DNA from 2 places in the Arthrobacter sp. ASL1 genome. Region 2 is predicted to be linked to the other one. Evidence: riboswitches for the same ligand, from Rfam matches in the RefSeq annotation. Region 2 holds a riboswitch; the other holds the start of a gene.
The links. A riboswitch is a leader RNA that binds a small molecule or an ion and turns the genes downstream of it on or off. The one in region 2 is predicted to bind S-adenosylmethionine.
Positions count from the first base shown of each region.

Region 1 (7,443 bases), 1.3 Mb from region 2:
CCGACAGAGAGGGTTTCCCCGCCGTGACGGTCTCCGCCGTGGCGCGGCAGGCCGGCGTCAAACCCGCCAGCATCTACTCCCACCTCACGGACCTGGCCGACCTGCTGGACGGTGTCCACGAGGTGGCACTCGCGGAATTGGCGGACCGCGTCGCCGGCGCCATCGCCGGACGATCCGGCCGCGACGCCCTGGCCGCCATGGCCCAGGCCCACCGCGACTATGCGAGGAGGCACCCGGGCCGCTGGGCGGCCCTGCAGCGGGCGGCCGCTCCCGGGGTCGCCGGATCCGACGCCGCCCGCAAACTCGTCGACTACACCTGGGCGGTCCTGCGTGGGTACCGCCTGCCCGACACGGAGCTGGTGCACGCCACCCGGTTCGTCGGCGCGACCCTCAACGGGTACCTGGCCCTGGAAAAGGCGGGCTCCTTCGGCCATCGCAACGAACAGACCGACCTGTCCTGGCAGCGTGCCATCGACGCGCTCGACCGGGCCCTGGACTCCTGGGATCAGAACCAGCCGGAAGGAACACGATGATCACCACACCCCTGACGCAGGACATCATCCGCGGCGCCGCGGAACTGGAGGGCGGCCCGCACGGCGTGCGGATCCACCGGCTGCCCGGCTGGGTCCGTCGGCAGTTCCCGGAGCCCCAGCTGCTGGCCGTGGAGGCGCAGCCCTCCGGGGTCCGGATCGCCGTGTGGACCACCGCGACACGGATCGAACTCGTCTCACATCTCTCACCGGTGCTCTACCCCGGGACCAACCGGCCGCGGGGGCGCATCGACGTCCTCGTGGACGGCGAGCTGCGGCTGGGCGATGAACTCACGGGCGGGGACGCCACCGAAATCGACCTCACCAATGGATCGATGCGCCACGTCCCCGGTCCGCCACACACCACCGTCGTCGATGGATTGGCCGCGACGTCGAAGGCCGTGGAGTTCTTCCTGCCGCACAACGAGCCGCTCGAACTGGTCAGCCTGGCCTCCGACGCCCCGCTCGCACCCCTGGAGCGGACGAAGCCGCTGTGGATCCACCACGGCAGCTCCATCAGCCAGGGGTCCAATGCCGCCTCCCCGTCTGCGATCTGGCCGGCGCTGGCCGCCCGGCGCGGCAACGTGGAGCTGCGCAACCTCGGGCTCGGGGGCAGCTGCTTCGTAGACCCCTTCATTGCGCGGGTCATCCGCGATGCGCCGGCGGACTTCATCAGCATCAAGCTGGGCATCAACATCGTGAACCTGGACGGGATGCGGGTGCGCGCCCTGGTCCCGGCGATCCACGGCTTCCTGGACACCATCCGCGACGGGCATCCCACGACGCCGATCGTGCTGGTGTCCCCGATCTTCTGCGGGATCCATGAGGACACTCCGGGCCCCGGGGGCTTCGACCCGGCCAGCATGGGCACGGAGCAGGTGAAGTTCATCGCCACCGGGACCCCGGGGGACGAGGCCTTGGGGCGGTTGACGTTGCAAGTGATCCGCCGGGAGATGCGTTCGCTGGCAGGACGCCGCTCGGCCGATGCGAACCTGCACTACCTCGAGGGAACCGACCTGTACGGAGCAGCGGATGCCACCGACCTGCCGTTGCCCGACAACCTGCACCCGGATACTGCGGCGCATCGGTTGATCGGCGAACGCTTCGCGGACTACGCCTTCGCGGATTCCGGACCCTTCGGTGCGGTGGGCAGCGGGGCGAGGGCGGCAGGAGCCGGGCCGGGCCGGTTGGCCGGTGGCGCATCTCAGTAGTTTCCGGGCAGCAGCGGGTAGGGACTACCTGTCCTGCGGTGAATAGTCAGGTACGGTGTGGCGCACCATCTGCCACCGGTACGGGCTACCGTCGGGATCGACGGCTGGCGGTTCAGTCGAGGCCACAGGCCGGGGCGCACCACGGAGCCCGCACCGGCCATCGGTCGGGTGGACCGTCACGATGGGGGTCTGTTGCGCCACCATCGACACCCCGGGGCCGCCGCACTGGTGGTGGAACCGCAGCGGTTGCCCACCCTCCCGTCGGGAACCCAGGCAGGGGACCCTGGCGGAGGAGTCGCGGCGGCCGGGGTGCCGCCGCCCGCGAGGGGCAAGACAAACGACGGCGGCCCGGGGGCCGCCGTCGTGCAGTTTCTTGATCCGGGACTCCGGGTCAGAGGGTGATGGTCCCCTGTGGGGTCTCAAAGGTCACCGACATGATGCCCGGGGTGCCATTGGGTGCTTCCCACTCGACGGCGACATCCCCCAGCGGCGACTCCGCCGGGGTGCCCAGCCATTCCCGGACGCGCTCGACCGAACCCGCGATCGTGATGCCGGAGATGCGGCTGTTGGGCTCCAGCGCCTTGGACGGGTGAAGGTGGTCGGTGCCGTCATCCCAGCGCAGCATGTAGGGCACCTGGGGGTCGGCGATCAGGCCCTTGATGCCGATCTGCTGCCAGGTCAGTTCCTGGCCGTCGGGGAACTTGCGGTTGCCCGGAACGGAGGAGCGGCCCAGGCGCTCCTCGAACGGGGCCAGATCGTCGACGCAGACGCACCAGCCCATCCAACCGCCGCCCATTTCGGAGCGGGCGCGAACGGCCTGCCCGAAGGGGGCCTTGTCCGACGCCGGGTGGTCCAGGACCTCCACGACCTCCAGATACTGCGTGTTCAGCAACGGGAAAATGACATTCCTCGTGCCGAAGCGGGGATGGATGCCGCCCTTGACGGACTCGATCCCCAGGGTCTTGGCTACACGGGCAGCCGTGGCGGCCAGCCCGTCTGGTCCGCATGCGTATGAAACGTGATCCAACCTCATCATGCGTTCATGATGGCACTTTGTGAGGTGTGTCTCGACTTAGGATCACCTAAGTCACATGGTGTGCGCATTTCCAGTCCGCGGCCTGGGCGATTGTTGCGCGCATCGTCACATTGGGCGGGCATGGGTTGCGGGGCATCGGACGATCTAGAACACTGGATGCAGGTCATGAGTGCCAGCGCAAAACCCCGGTTTGCTGGCCGGCAACCCTCCACTCGCGGTGGGGTGCCCCGGGTGAAGACCGGGTCCGCCTCCGCTCGGAGAACGGGCAAGCGCGGGTCACCTCCCGGCACCCCGAGGGGGCGTCGTGGAACAGGGGCCCCTGAGCAGTAGAAGGGGACAACACATGTCCGCATCATGGTCTTTTGAAACCCGCCAGGTCCACGCCGGACAGGCTCCCGATCCCACCACCGGTGCCCGGGCGCTGCCGATCTACCAGACGACGTCGTTCGTCTTCCCGAGCGCCGAGAGTGCCGCCGCCCGTTTCGCCCTGCAGGAGCTCGAGCCGATCTACACCCGCATCGGCAACCCGACGCAGGAAGCGGTGGAAAACCGCATCGCAGACCTCGAAGGCGGCGTCGGCGCGCTGCTGCTGGCCTCCGGGCAGGCAGCCACCACCTTCTCGATCCTCAACCTCGCCGGATCCGGTGACCACATCGTGGCCAGCCCGAGTCTGTACGGCGGAACGCAGAACCTGCTCAAGCACACGCTGCGCCGGCTGGGCATCGAGGTCACGTTCGTGGCGCACCCGGACAACATCGACGAGTGGCGTGCCGCGGTCCAGCCGAACACGAAGGCCTTCTTCGGCGAAGCGGTCTCCAACCCACGCCAGGACGTGCTGGACATCGAAGGCATCAGCCAGGTGGCCCACGCCGCCGGCGTCCCGCTGATCGTGGACAACACGCTGGCCACCCCGTACCTGATCCGCCCCATCGAATGGGGTGCCGACATCGTGGTGCACTCGGCCACCAAGTACCTGGGCGGCCACGGCACCGCCGTCGCCGGGGTCATCGTGGATTCGGGCAAGTTCGACTTCGCGCAGGATCCGGAGAAATTCCCGGGTTTCAACACCCCGGACGAGTCCTACAACGGGCTGGTTTTCGCCCGCGACCTCGGCGTCAACGGCGCCCTGGGGGCCAATCTGGCGTTCATCCTCAAGGCGCGCGTGCAGCTGCTGCGCGACCTGGGATCCGCCGTTGCCCCCTTCAACGCCTTCCTCATCGCGCAGGGCCTGGAGACCCTCAGCCTGCGCATGGAACGCCACGTGGCGAACGCGCAAAAGGTCGCCGAGTGGCTCGAGGCCCATTCCCAGGTCGAATCCGTCGCCTTCGCCGGGCTGGCATCCAGCCGCTGGTACGACCGTGGCCGCAAGTACGGGCCCCGGGGCATCGGCGCGGTCCTCGCCTTCGAGATCACCGGTGGCGAGGCGGCCGGGCGTGCCTTCGTCGACGGGCTGGAACTGCACTCCAACGTCGCGAACATCGGCGACGTCCGCTCGCTGGTCATCCACCCGGCCTCCACCACCCACTCCCAGCTCAGCGAGTCCGAGCAGGTGGCAGCCGGGGTGAGCCCCGGGTTGGTGCGCCTGTCCGTTGGCATCGAGCACATCGACGACATCATCGCCGACCTCGAGCTCGGATTCGCCGCGGCAGTGCCCGCCGGTGCCACCGCTGACGCAGCAGCAGGCGCTGGGGAAACCCAGGGCGCCCGGTGACCCAGGGCGTCGGCAACGTGACGGAACAGGTCCGCACCGGCAGCACGCCGGTCATCCGCGACGGCATCCTCAAGTGCGTCCCGATCGGTGGCTACCGGTTCGAGACGGGCGGCTGGCTGCCCGAGGTGACGATGGGATATGAGACCTGGGGAACGCTGAACCCCGATTCCTCCAACGCTGTCCTGCTGCTCCACGCGTTGACCGGCGACACCCATGTCGCCCGCGGACATGGCCGCGAGGACGGGTGGTGGGATGGGTTCGTCGGTCCCGGCAAGACCATCGACACCGACCGGTTCTTCGTGGTCGCGCCGAACATGGTCGGTGGATGCTACGGCTCGACCGGCCCGTCCAGCCTCGATCCGGACGGCCGGCCGTGGGGATCCCGCTTCCCGTTCACGACCGTCCGGGACTCGGTGCGCACCGAGGCCCGGCTCGCCGATTACCTCGGCGTCCAGCGCTGGCACTCCGTCGTGGGCGGTTCCCTCGGCGGAGCGCGGGCCCTGGAATGGGCCGTCGAGTACCCCGAGCGGGTGGCCCGCTGCGTGGTCATCGCGGCAACCGCCGTCGCCTCCGCGGAGCAGGTGGCGTTCGGGCAGATCCAGACCCAGGCCATCCGGCTCGACCCGGCCTTCAACGGAGGCAACTTCTACGGGGACGTGGCTGCCGCCGGATCGCTCGAGGCCGCCGGGTCGCTGCCGCGCGGACACGGTGCCGGCCCCATCGAGGGGCTCGGCATCGCCCGGCGCCTGGCCCACATCACCTACCGTTCCGAACCCGAACTGGAGATCCGCTTCGGGCACGAGGGCCAGGGCGACGAGGACCCGTTCGGCAGCGCGGACTACCAACGCGGCCGCTACCAGGTCGAAAGCTACCTGGACCACCAGGCCAGCAAACTGGTCACCCGCTTCGACGCGAACTCCTACGTCGTGCTCACCGAGGCATTGGTGGGGCACGACGTCGGACGCGGACGGGGCGGGGTCGAGCCCGCCGTGCGTCGGGCTGCCGGGGTGGAATTCTTCGTGGCCGCCGTCGACAGCGACCGGCTGTACCCACCGGGACAGTCCGAACGGCTGGCCGCCGCCCTGCCGGGCAGCCCGAAGGTGCAGTACATCAATTCACCGATCGGCCATGATGGCTTCCTGACCGACATTGAACAGCTCAACCAGGTTCTACGGGCGGGCTTCTACGCCTGATCCCCGGCCGGGCGGGTGACCTCCGGTGCGAGTGGCGTGAACGTGAAGAGCTCGGCAGGCGTCGTCCCCAGGGCAATGCAGATGGCCGTCAGCGTGGTGAACCTGACCGCCTTGGCCTTGTTGGTCTTCAGGATCGAGAGGTTCGCCAGCGTGATGCCCGTCCGTTTCGAGAGCTCGGTCAGGGTCATGCCGCGATCATCCAGCACCGCCGCCAAATGGCATTCGATGAGGTGCTCGTCCGCCCGTGGTGTGGATCGGGCATCAGACAACGCCCTCGACCTCGTTCTCCAGCCGTGCGCCTGATTGGAAGGCGATCGCCAGTGTGGCCGCGATGATGCCCAGGACCGTCAGGAGGATTGGCCAATCCGGTCGGGCGACCAGCAGGTCGGAATAATCAGCGCCGAACAACCAACCCCCGTCGTCGATTGGCGACGTGATGAGGCCCTCGATCACCTGGCCCGCGACGACATCGAACAGGCCCTGGAGCGTACTGCCGGCCAGGAGGGTGACGATGAGCCACTTCCAGCTGCGGAGAACGTGTTCGCCGAATGGAACCCCGCGGGCGATTCCGTTGATGATCCGAACGACCAGCAGGCAGGCGATCAGGATCGTGGCCAGATGCGCCAATGTCGGGCCGGCGGCGAGGACGCGGACCCACAGCGGCGCATCGCCCAGGTTGCTGACACTCCCATCACGGAGCTGGGCCACCGGTAACTGCGGTAGCCAGGTCAGGGGAAGGTAGCCTTCGCCAAACCCAAACGACAGCGCGGCCCTTCCCCGAACCAGGGTGACGAACTGGAAAAGGTCGCCGATGGCGGCGGCGACCGCCACCAGCCACACGACGGCCGTGGCCAACACGAGTGGGAAACGGCGGAACCTGGAACCACGTGACTTCATGCGCGCCCACCCCCATATTGAATAACGATAATATCGATAAACAATAAGCCCGAAAAGCGGGATAAGCAAGTGCTCCCGACGTCAGAGTCGGAACCGCAGACTCCAAGAACTTCGGCCCTGCCGTGGCCTTCTCCTAGTCGGCGGCGTCCTGCGGGTCGCCGGCTCCGATGCTATGGCTCGACGAGGCCGGGGCAAAGGGCTTCGCCTCCGGGCGCTTGGGCGTGATGCCATCGCCGCTGGACTGGTGGCGCAGGCGTCGGAGCACCCACGGTGCCAAATGGGTGCGTGCCCAGACCAGGTCCTCCCGGCGGGCGGTACGCCACGGCTTGGGTTCGGACGGCTGGGGCTCCAGGTGCTTGAGCTCGTGGTCGACGTTGAGGGTATCGAGGACCATCATCGCGATCGTGTGGTGGCCCAACGGCGAGAAGTGCAGACGATCGGGCGCCCACATCCGCGGCTCATGCAATTCGCGCATCGCCCACATGTCGGCGATGATCGCGTCGTGTCGGGCAGCGACGGTCCGGAGGTTCTCGTTGTAGATGGCCACCCGTCCGCGCATGGAACCGAGGACCGGCGTTTCGCCGATGTCGGGACCGTTGAACAGCAGCACGGTGGCGCCCGTTGCGGCGAGCCGGGCGATGAAGTCGTCCATCACCACGGCCAGCGCGTCCGGGTCACCGCCCGGCCGCAGGACGTCGTTCCCGCCGGCGCAGACCGTGATGAGATCTGGTTTCAATGCCACCGCGGGTTCAAGCTGCTCCGCCTGGATCTGGTTCACCAAGCGTCCACGGATCGCCAGGTTGGCGTAGGCGAAGTCGTCCACGCCCCGGCTGAGTTGTTCGGCGACGCGATCGGCCCAGCCGCG
Region 1 is NZ_CM155284.1:3,436,062-3,443,504, forward strand. Features, by position in the region: gene AC1MEQ_RS16200 (TetR/AcrR family transcriptional regulator) at 1-533, shown strand, start outside; gene AC1MEQ_RS16205 (SGNH/GDSL hydrolase family protein) at 530-1,741, shown strand; gene AC1MEQ_RS16210 (VOC family protein) at 2,133-2,777, opposite strand; SAM riboswitch class IV at 2,939-3,055, shown strand; gene AC1MEQ_RS16215 (bifunctional o-acetylhomoserine/o-acetylserine sulfhydrylase) at 3,121-4,488, shown strand; gene metX (homoserine O-acetyltransferase MetX) at 4,506-5,681, shown strand; gene AC1MEQ_RS16225 (helix-turn-helix domain-containing protein) at 5,672-5,869, opposite strand; gene AC1MEQ_RS16230 (hypothetical protein) at 5,943-6,578, opposite strand; gene AC1MEQ_RS16235 (SGNH/GDSL hydrolase family protein) at 6,712-7,443, opposite strand, start outside.
Region 1: linked by a shared signal. The riboswitch ahead of AC1MEQ_RS16215 (bifunctional o-acetylhomoserine/o-acetylserine sulfhydrylase) and the one ahead of AC1MEQ_RS10205 (O-acetylhomoserine aminocarboxypropyltransferase/cysteine synthase family protein) in region 2 are both predicted to bind S-adenosylmethionine.

Region 2 (7,443 bases):
GCCCATGGCGAGAAGGTCCAGGGCGCTGTTGGCCCGGCCCAGCAGATGGGTGGGCACCGCGACCGTGAAGTAGCCGAGCAGCGAGGCGTTCAGCGCGGGCGCGGCGAACATGCTGGCCCCCAGGACGATGCAGATGGCCGGAACCGAGTGGACGAAGGGCAGCACCGCCACCGCTCCGGCGCACATGGCCAGTCCCACGGTGCTCAGCCAGCCGGTGGCCACCCGCCGCACCAGCGGCGGTGCCAGCAGGGCGCCGGCCAGCATGCCGACGCCGACGGAAGCGGTGGCGACCCCGATGGTCGCCGGTGACTCGCCGCGCTGCTGCAGGCCGAAGACGACGGCGGTGACCGAGGCATTCATGCCCAGGTTCACGATGGTGGAGATGGCCATGACACCGCGCAGTTCCGGGCGGTGCAACAGCCAGGAGAAGCCCTCCCATGCCTCGCGGAGGTAGCCGGTGTGGCTGGAGGGGGCATCGCCGTCGTGCTCCGGGTTGCCGCGCTGCGGACGCAGGTCGGTGCGGATGCGCAAGACCGAGAGGAGCCCGAAGAGGTTGAGTACGGCGGTCGCGGCGAACGGCACCGCGTGGCCGATGACGAGCAGGACCCCGCCGACCGGGCCGCCGGCCAGGCTGACGACGGCGTCGCGGCCCTGGTTGGCGGCCATGGCCGAACCGAGCGAGCGCGGTTCCACGACGGCCTTCAGCGCGGCGTTCGGTACCCCGTCGAACAGCCCGCTGCGCACGTTCATCAGCAGGTTCAGGACGGTCAGCAGCCAGAAGCCGAGCATCCCGGCGACCTGGAAGACGGCCAGCGCGGCGGCCACCAGGACCCCGGTGGCGGTACCCAGCAGGATGAGCCGGCGGCGGTCGTGCCGGTCGGCCAGGACGCCGCCGGGAAGCGTGGCGGCGACGCGGCCGACCTGGCCGATGGCCGCGATAATGCCGGCCTGGGCCGGGTCGCCGGTGATGTAGAGCGCCAACAGCGGGACCGCGAAGTTGTGCAGCGCGCGGCCGAGGCCGGTGGAGGTGTCGGTGCTCAGCCACCAGCGGTAGTCGCGGTTGCGCCACAGCGCCGGGGGCCGCCCGGTCTCCGCGGGAGCGCCCGGAGGAGAGGACGCGGTGGCGGGGTGGGGTTGGAGGGGGTCCATACGACGATCGTAGATCCGCACGAGTATTTGCGCAAGAGTAGTTGCGCAACTTTTGCGGCGGGTTTGTATACTGGTGTCATGGACACCGACCGCCAGCCACCGCGCGCACCGGACCTCGAACCGAAGGTCATGACCTCGCCGATGCTCAAGGCGATGGCGCATCCGTTGCGCCGCCGGATCGTCGCCGTGCTCGGCGCGCAGGACTATGCCCGCGCCACCGACCTGGCGCGGCAACTCGGTGTGGCGGCCAACACGCTGAGCTTCCATCTGCGCACGCTCGCCGATGCGGGTTTCGTCGAGGAGGCCCCCGAGTTCGCCCGTGACCGACGCGACCGGGTCTGGAAGGGAGCGGTCCAGTCCTACCGGGTCGGTTCGCCCGACGTCCCGATCGGTCCGGAGGACGAGGCCCCGCTGGCCGCCTATTTGGACCAGGTGACGCTGGACCAGCAGGAGATGGTCGCCAAGGTGACGGCTTGGGCGCCGAACTTTGCGACCGGACGTGAGCCCGAACCGAAGGCGGACCTCAGCTTGGGGACGCTGCGGCTGACCCGGGACGAGGCGGATCGGGTCTTCACGGAGGTCGGTGAGGTGCTGGACCGGGCGCGTTCGCTGCACCGACTCCCCGCGGAGTCGGACGAGGCCGACGGCGTCCGGGCCTGGGACTACACCTTCATGGCGGCGCGCGAAGACCTGTGAGGCGCCGGGCGGTCAGTCGATGACCGCCGCCACCGCGTCCATCTCGACGAGCTGCCCGTCGTAGCCCAGCACCGTGACCCCGAGCAGACCGGCGGCCCGCCACCCCGGAAGGGGACGGGCCGCCGTCGTGCAGTGATTCCGGAAACCTAGGCGAGCACCTGCCGTTTGGAGGAGACGACGCCGGTGTTGAAACCGGCCAGGTGCAGGCCGCCGTGGAAGCGCGCATGCTCGATCTTCACGCAGCGGTCCATGATGGCATGCATGCCGTACGACTCGGCCAGCTCGGCGGCCTCCTCGTTCCAGATGCCCAGCTGCAGCCACACGGTCTGGGCTCCGGCCTGGTGGGCCTCCTCGACGATCCCGGGGGTGTCCTCGGCCTTGCGGAAGACCTCGACCAGATCCGGCGCCACCGGCAGGTCCGCCAATGAGGCGTACACCGGGTGGCCCAGGATCTCGACACGCTTCGCCGCGAGGATCGGGTTGATGAAGTACAGGTCGTAGCCCGTGGAGCTGTTCAGGTAGGTCGCCACAAAGTAGGACGCGCGGGCGGTCTTGTCCGAGGCCCCCACGATCGCGATCGACTTCGTGGACCGCAGGATGTTCAGCCGTTCGGGGGCCGAGGGGCCGACCCAGCCGCGCTGCGTGGTTTCCGCGCTCATTTTCCGGCTCCGATCTGCTCGCCGGCACCTGACGGGACCGCGCAGGCGGCTCCATCCTCGGCCGGGGTGGCGGGCGCCTGCTGGGAGGCGGTCAGTGCCTGGTCCAGGTCCCAGATGATGTCCTCGACGTCCTCGAGCCCAATCGAAAGCCGGATCAGGTCCTCCGGCACACCGGCGGCGGCCAGCTGGTCGGCGGACAGCTGCTGGTGGGTCGTCGATCCCGGGTGCAGGACGAGGGTGCGGGCGTCGCCGATGTTGGCCAGGTGGCTGGCCAGCTGCAGTGCCTCGATGAACCGTCCGCCGGCCTTGCGTCCTCCGGCGACCCCGAAGCTGAACACCGAGCCGACGCCGCCGGGCAACAGGTCCTTCGCACGCTCGTGCTGGGGGTGGGAGGGCAGCCCGGCGAAGTTCACGTAGGTCACCCGCGGGTCGGCCTCGAGCCACTCGGCCACCCGGTACGCGTTGGCCAGGTGGGCGTCCATGCGCTGCGGGAGCGTCTCGACGCCCTGCAGCAGCTGGAAGGCCGACTGGGCGGGCAGCGAGGGGCCGATGTCGCGCAGCTGCTCGGAGCGCAGCTTGGTCAGGAACCCATACTCGCCGAAGTTCCCCCACCAGGAGACGTTGCCGTAGGAGGGGACGGGCTCGGTCATGGTCGGGAACTTCCCGTTGCCCCAGTTGAAGCGCCCGGATTCGACGACAACGCCGCCGAGCGTGGTGCCGTGTCCGCCGAGGAACTTCGTGGCCGAATGGATGACGATGTCGGCGCCGTGCTCGATCGGGCGCAAGATGTAGGGCGGGGTGAGCGTGGAGTCCACGATCAGCGGGATGCCAGCCTCGTGCGCGACGGCCGCCAGGCCCTTCAGGTCGGCGATGTCGCCGGAGGGGTTGGCCACGATCTCCGTGTACAGCGCCTTCGTCTCCGGGCGGAGCGCCGCGGCGAAGTCGGCCGCCTCGTTGCTGTCCACGAACGTGGTGTCCACGCCGAAGCGGCGCAGCGTCACGTCCAGCTGGGTGATGGTGCCGCCGTAGAGCTTGGACGAGGCCACGATGTGGTCCCCGGCCTGCGTCAACGCCGCGAACGTGATGAACTCGGCGGCCATGCCGGAGGCGGTGGCCACCGCGCCGATCCCGCCTTCCAGCGAGGCGATGCGCTCCTCGAACGCGGCAACGGTGGGGTTGCCGATCCGGGAGTAGATGTTGCCGTACTTCTGCAGGGCGAACAGGTTCGCGGCGTCGTCGGTGTCCTTGAACACAAACGAGGTGGACTGGTAGATCGGCACGGCGCGGGCGCCGTGCTCGGCATCGGGGGTGCCCCCGGCGTGCAGTGCGCGCGTACGGAATCCGAACTGGTGATCCGACATCTAGGCGTTGGCTCCTTCGAGGTTGGTTTCCGGCTGGTGCCGATCCCGGCCATGGTGCGGTCCGCCGGGGAACCCTGCAACCGATGTGCGGCTGCGCTCCATCGCCTCTGGCGTTAGCACCGCTCCGGTGGCTTCCGGTGGTTGCTGCGGCGTCGACAAGCCAGATCTCTCGGCCGCTCGGGATGGTCCCCTCCATGGTCGCAAACCTGCGCCGGTCATCAAAGAATGTTGCGCAGCGTGGCAGTCTGCCGAGGCTGGATCGAAGAAAAGGCGGTCGCCGCGCCCCGTAGGCTGGAAGAATGGGAACACGCATTGCACTGGTCCGCCACGGCGAAACCGACTGGAACGCCGAGCAACGGCTCCAGGGACAGACCGACATCCCCTTGAACAACACCGGCCGCGCCCAGGCCGAGGGTGCGGCTCGGGACCTGGAACGCCTGGGGCACGACGGCGGCGCCTGGGACCTGCTGGTCTCCTCGCCGTTGGGGCAGGCCGTGGAAACTGCGGCCATCGTGGGCCGCGCGCTGGGGCTCGACGCGATCACCCCGGTATCCGACCTGCAGGAACGTCATTACGGTGACGGCGAGGGCCGGGTCGTCGCGGGGATGGGCCGGGCGGAGTTGGATGAGCTGCTGTCCACCGCCGAGCCGGAAGCCGGCGTGGTGTCCCGGGCCCTGATGGCGCTGCGCGGGATCGTCGCCGTGCATTCGGCGTCCAACATCGTGGTCGTCGCCCACGGCACCCTGATCCGCCTGGTGGCCGGCTCTCTGCTCGGCGTGCACCATCCCCGCGTGCTCAATGGGGAGGTCGTGGAGATCGACGCCGACCTGCTGGGGATTCCGGGTCCGGGCGACGTCCCGGGTGCCCCGGACGTCCAGGATCTGACCGGGACGCCGTCGGGTCAGCGGGCCGCCAGCAGGCTTTCGCCGATGTCCGCACGCCGGTAGAACACCTCGCGCCCGGTCCGCAGCGAGGCGGCCAGTCCGCCCTCGGACATCACCTTCAGATGGGTGCTGACCGTGGCCGGGGCGAGATCCAGCGCACAGGCGAGCTGCGTCGTCGTCATGGGGACATCGAGCTGGGCCAGGATCTGTGCCCGGGTGCGCCCCAGCAGCTTGGCGAGCGGGTCGTCGGGGCAGGACGTGGCGGTTTCCCAGAGCCGGCCGACGCCGCGCGGGGCATACGTCAACGTGGGGACGAACGGGGCGACGTTCAGCACCAGCGTCTCCGGCCAGATGAACGCATTCGGGACCAGGATCAGCCCGGAACCGGGTTCAGGAGGTTCGTCCGCATCGCAATCCCGGATGATGTCCAGGCCGGTCGCCGTCGGGACCACGCTGGGGTGAAGTGACTTCAAGACCTCGTGGATGCCGTGCTGGGAGATCTGGGCCAACCGCCAGTCGATATCCTCGAGCTGCAGGGAGCGCAGTCGCGGCCACCAGGGCCGGATGGCCAGGTCCCAGTACCAGGACAGGGCCGAGATGATCATCGGGATGCCCGCCTCGAGATCGTCCAAGAGCAGGTCCGCGGTCTGCACGACGCGCCGCACCGGGTCGAAACGCCGCAGGTACTCCAGGTTGTCTTGCCACATCCCCGGATCCACGGCGGCGACGTCGGCCAGCGAGTCCTCGAAGGAGCCGTGCCGGCTGGGCGTGGGGGTCAGGGCATCGGCCATGTACCCGTGGGGGCGCACCACGGTGGCGAGGATGTCGAGGTGCCGGGTTTTGTGCGGTTCCTCCGAGGCGGCCAGCGCATTCCGTGTTGCCTCGATCCATGGCCGGTGGATCGCCGGCTGGCGCTGCAGCGCCCGGATGCTGGCCACCGTTTCCCACAGTGGGGAGGACTCGAACCGGATCCGGGTCAGGTCCTCGGAGGTGAGCGTGATGTGCATGGAATCAGCGTAGGGCCGGGTGGACCAAGTGGCGACGATTCGGCCTGGGCCGAATCGTGGCGCGGTATCAGTCAGACGCCGACGCTGGTGCCATGACGACAAACCACGCTTTCACACCAGCAGCCTCCACCACCGTCCGGGTCACCCGCCGACTGCTGCGGCAGCAACCTATCGTGCGGATCCTCCGCGACATCGGCAGGTTCTACCGCGTCAACTGGCAGCGGGCCGCCGCCCAGGAGTACGAGTACACCCGGCTCCGCGAGGAGGCCATCCGCAAGTACTCGGCTGCAACCGGCGGACGCATGTGACCGGCGGTCTCCCCGTCGGCCCGTTCCGTCGCCGCGACGGTCCATGCGCCGGTGGACCCGACACGTTTCTAGGGACCGGCCTGCACCCCCAGGGCATGGGCCAGCAGGGTCCGCCGGCCACGCATGCCGGTCTTCGCGAAAATCGACGTGAGATGGTCTTGGACCGTATAGGTGGACAGGAACAGCAGCCGGGCGAGTTCGTGTGTGTCGGCGCCCAGCGCCACATGCCCGAGTAGTTCGGTTTCGCGCCTGCTCAGGCCGTTGGCACGGGAGAAGAGGTCGAGTCGGTCCGTCGACGTCGACGGTTCCGCGATCACCGCGATCTGGCCATCGTGTTCTTCCGGCGTATCGACGACTGAGCGGACCCGCGATACGCGCAGGGTCGCCCAGAATCCACCGGAGAGGTGGACCCGGGCCGTCGGGGCGTTGGAGTCGACTCCCTGCTCCCGGGCGAGGAGTTGGGCCCCCACGTTGTACGCGCTGGCGGGGACCGCAGAGGAGCCGTCCAGACGAGGCAGCAGCATCCCGAGCCAGGCCTCCGAATCAACGGTCTGCCCGACCACCCGAAGGTCCGGCTCCAGCAACAACATCACCGGCCCGGTGACGGGACGCCGTGCGTCGGGGAGGTCGCGAAAGGTCAAGGCCTGCAGGCGGCGGAGTGCACGGGTCAGGATCGGAACCAGTGGCCGAACGAGGGCCAGGTCGCTGGCCTCAACCCGTCGGAGGGACCACAAGTCCAGGAACGCCCAGCAGCCGTACCCGTCCCGGAAGACGATGGACAAGACGTCCGCCACGCCGGCGTCGCGCTGCACCTCCCGCCACAAGGCGCTCTCCCCGGCCCGATCGCCCAAGGCGGCTGCCGTATCCAGTCCGGTCCACCGGTTGACTGTACTGGCGTACTTGAGCCGGATTGTCCGGGGGACCAGGGACAGGTCGTGGATCTGCGCGAGGGGGTCGACCCCGACCGAGGTCGCCGGGTCGGTGAGTATCCAGACGTACCATTCGAAGCCCAATGCCCGGCGCAGCACGTCGACCACGGCCGCACGAAACTCCCGCGAGTCCGTGGCCTGCTCCGCCAGGTCCGCCACGACGGCCAGCACCTGCGGTGCCGAGCCCCTGGTCACCATGCGCCGAGGATATACCCGGGTGCCCGTGAGGTGGAAGTACCCACATAGTTGGGATGGTGCGCACCGATGATCGCGCACACGCTTGACGCATGAACACCCTGAGAATCCAGCACCCGATCACCGACTATGCCACGTGGAAGGAGGCCTTCGACCGGTTCGCCGGTCTCCGGGAGCAGGCCGGGGTACGTGCACAACGCATCTCCCGGCCCGTTGACGATCCGTTCTTCGTTTCCATCGACCTCGACTTCGACT
Region 2 is NZ_CM155284.1:2,163,923-2,171,365, reverse strand. Features, by position in the region: gene AC1MEQ_RS10220 (MFS transporter) at 1-1,149, opposite strand, end outside; gene AC1MEQ_RS10215 (ArsR/SmtB family transcription factor) at 1,228-1,845, shown strand; gene AC1MEQ_RS10210 (CoA-binding protein) at 1,992-2,504, opposite strand; gene AC1MEQ_RS10205 (O-acetylhomoserine aminocarboxypropyltransferase/cysteine synthase family protein) at 2,501-3,865, opposite strand; SAM riboswitch class I at 3,961-4,054, opposite strand; gene AC1MEQ_RS10200 (histidine phosphatase family protein) at 4,165-4,812, shown strand; gene AC1MEQ_RS10195 (ArsR/SmtB family transcription factor) at 4,767-5,756, opposite strand; gene AC1MEQ_RS10190 (hypothetical protein) at 5,849-6,064, shown strand; gene AC1MEQ_RS10185 (helix-turn-helix transcriptional regulator) at 6,133-7,191, opposite strand; gene AC1MEQ_RS10180 (hypothetical protein) at 7,281-7,443, shown strand, end outside.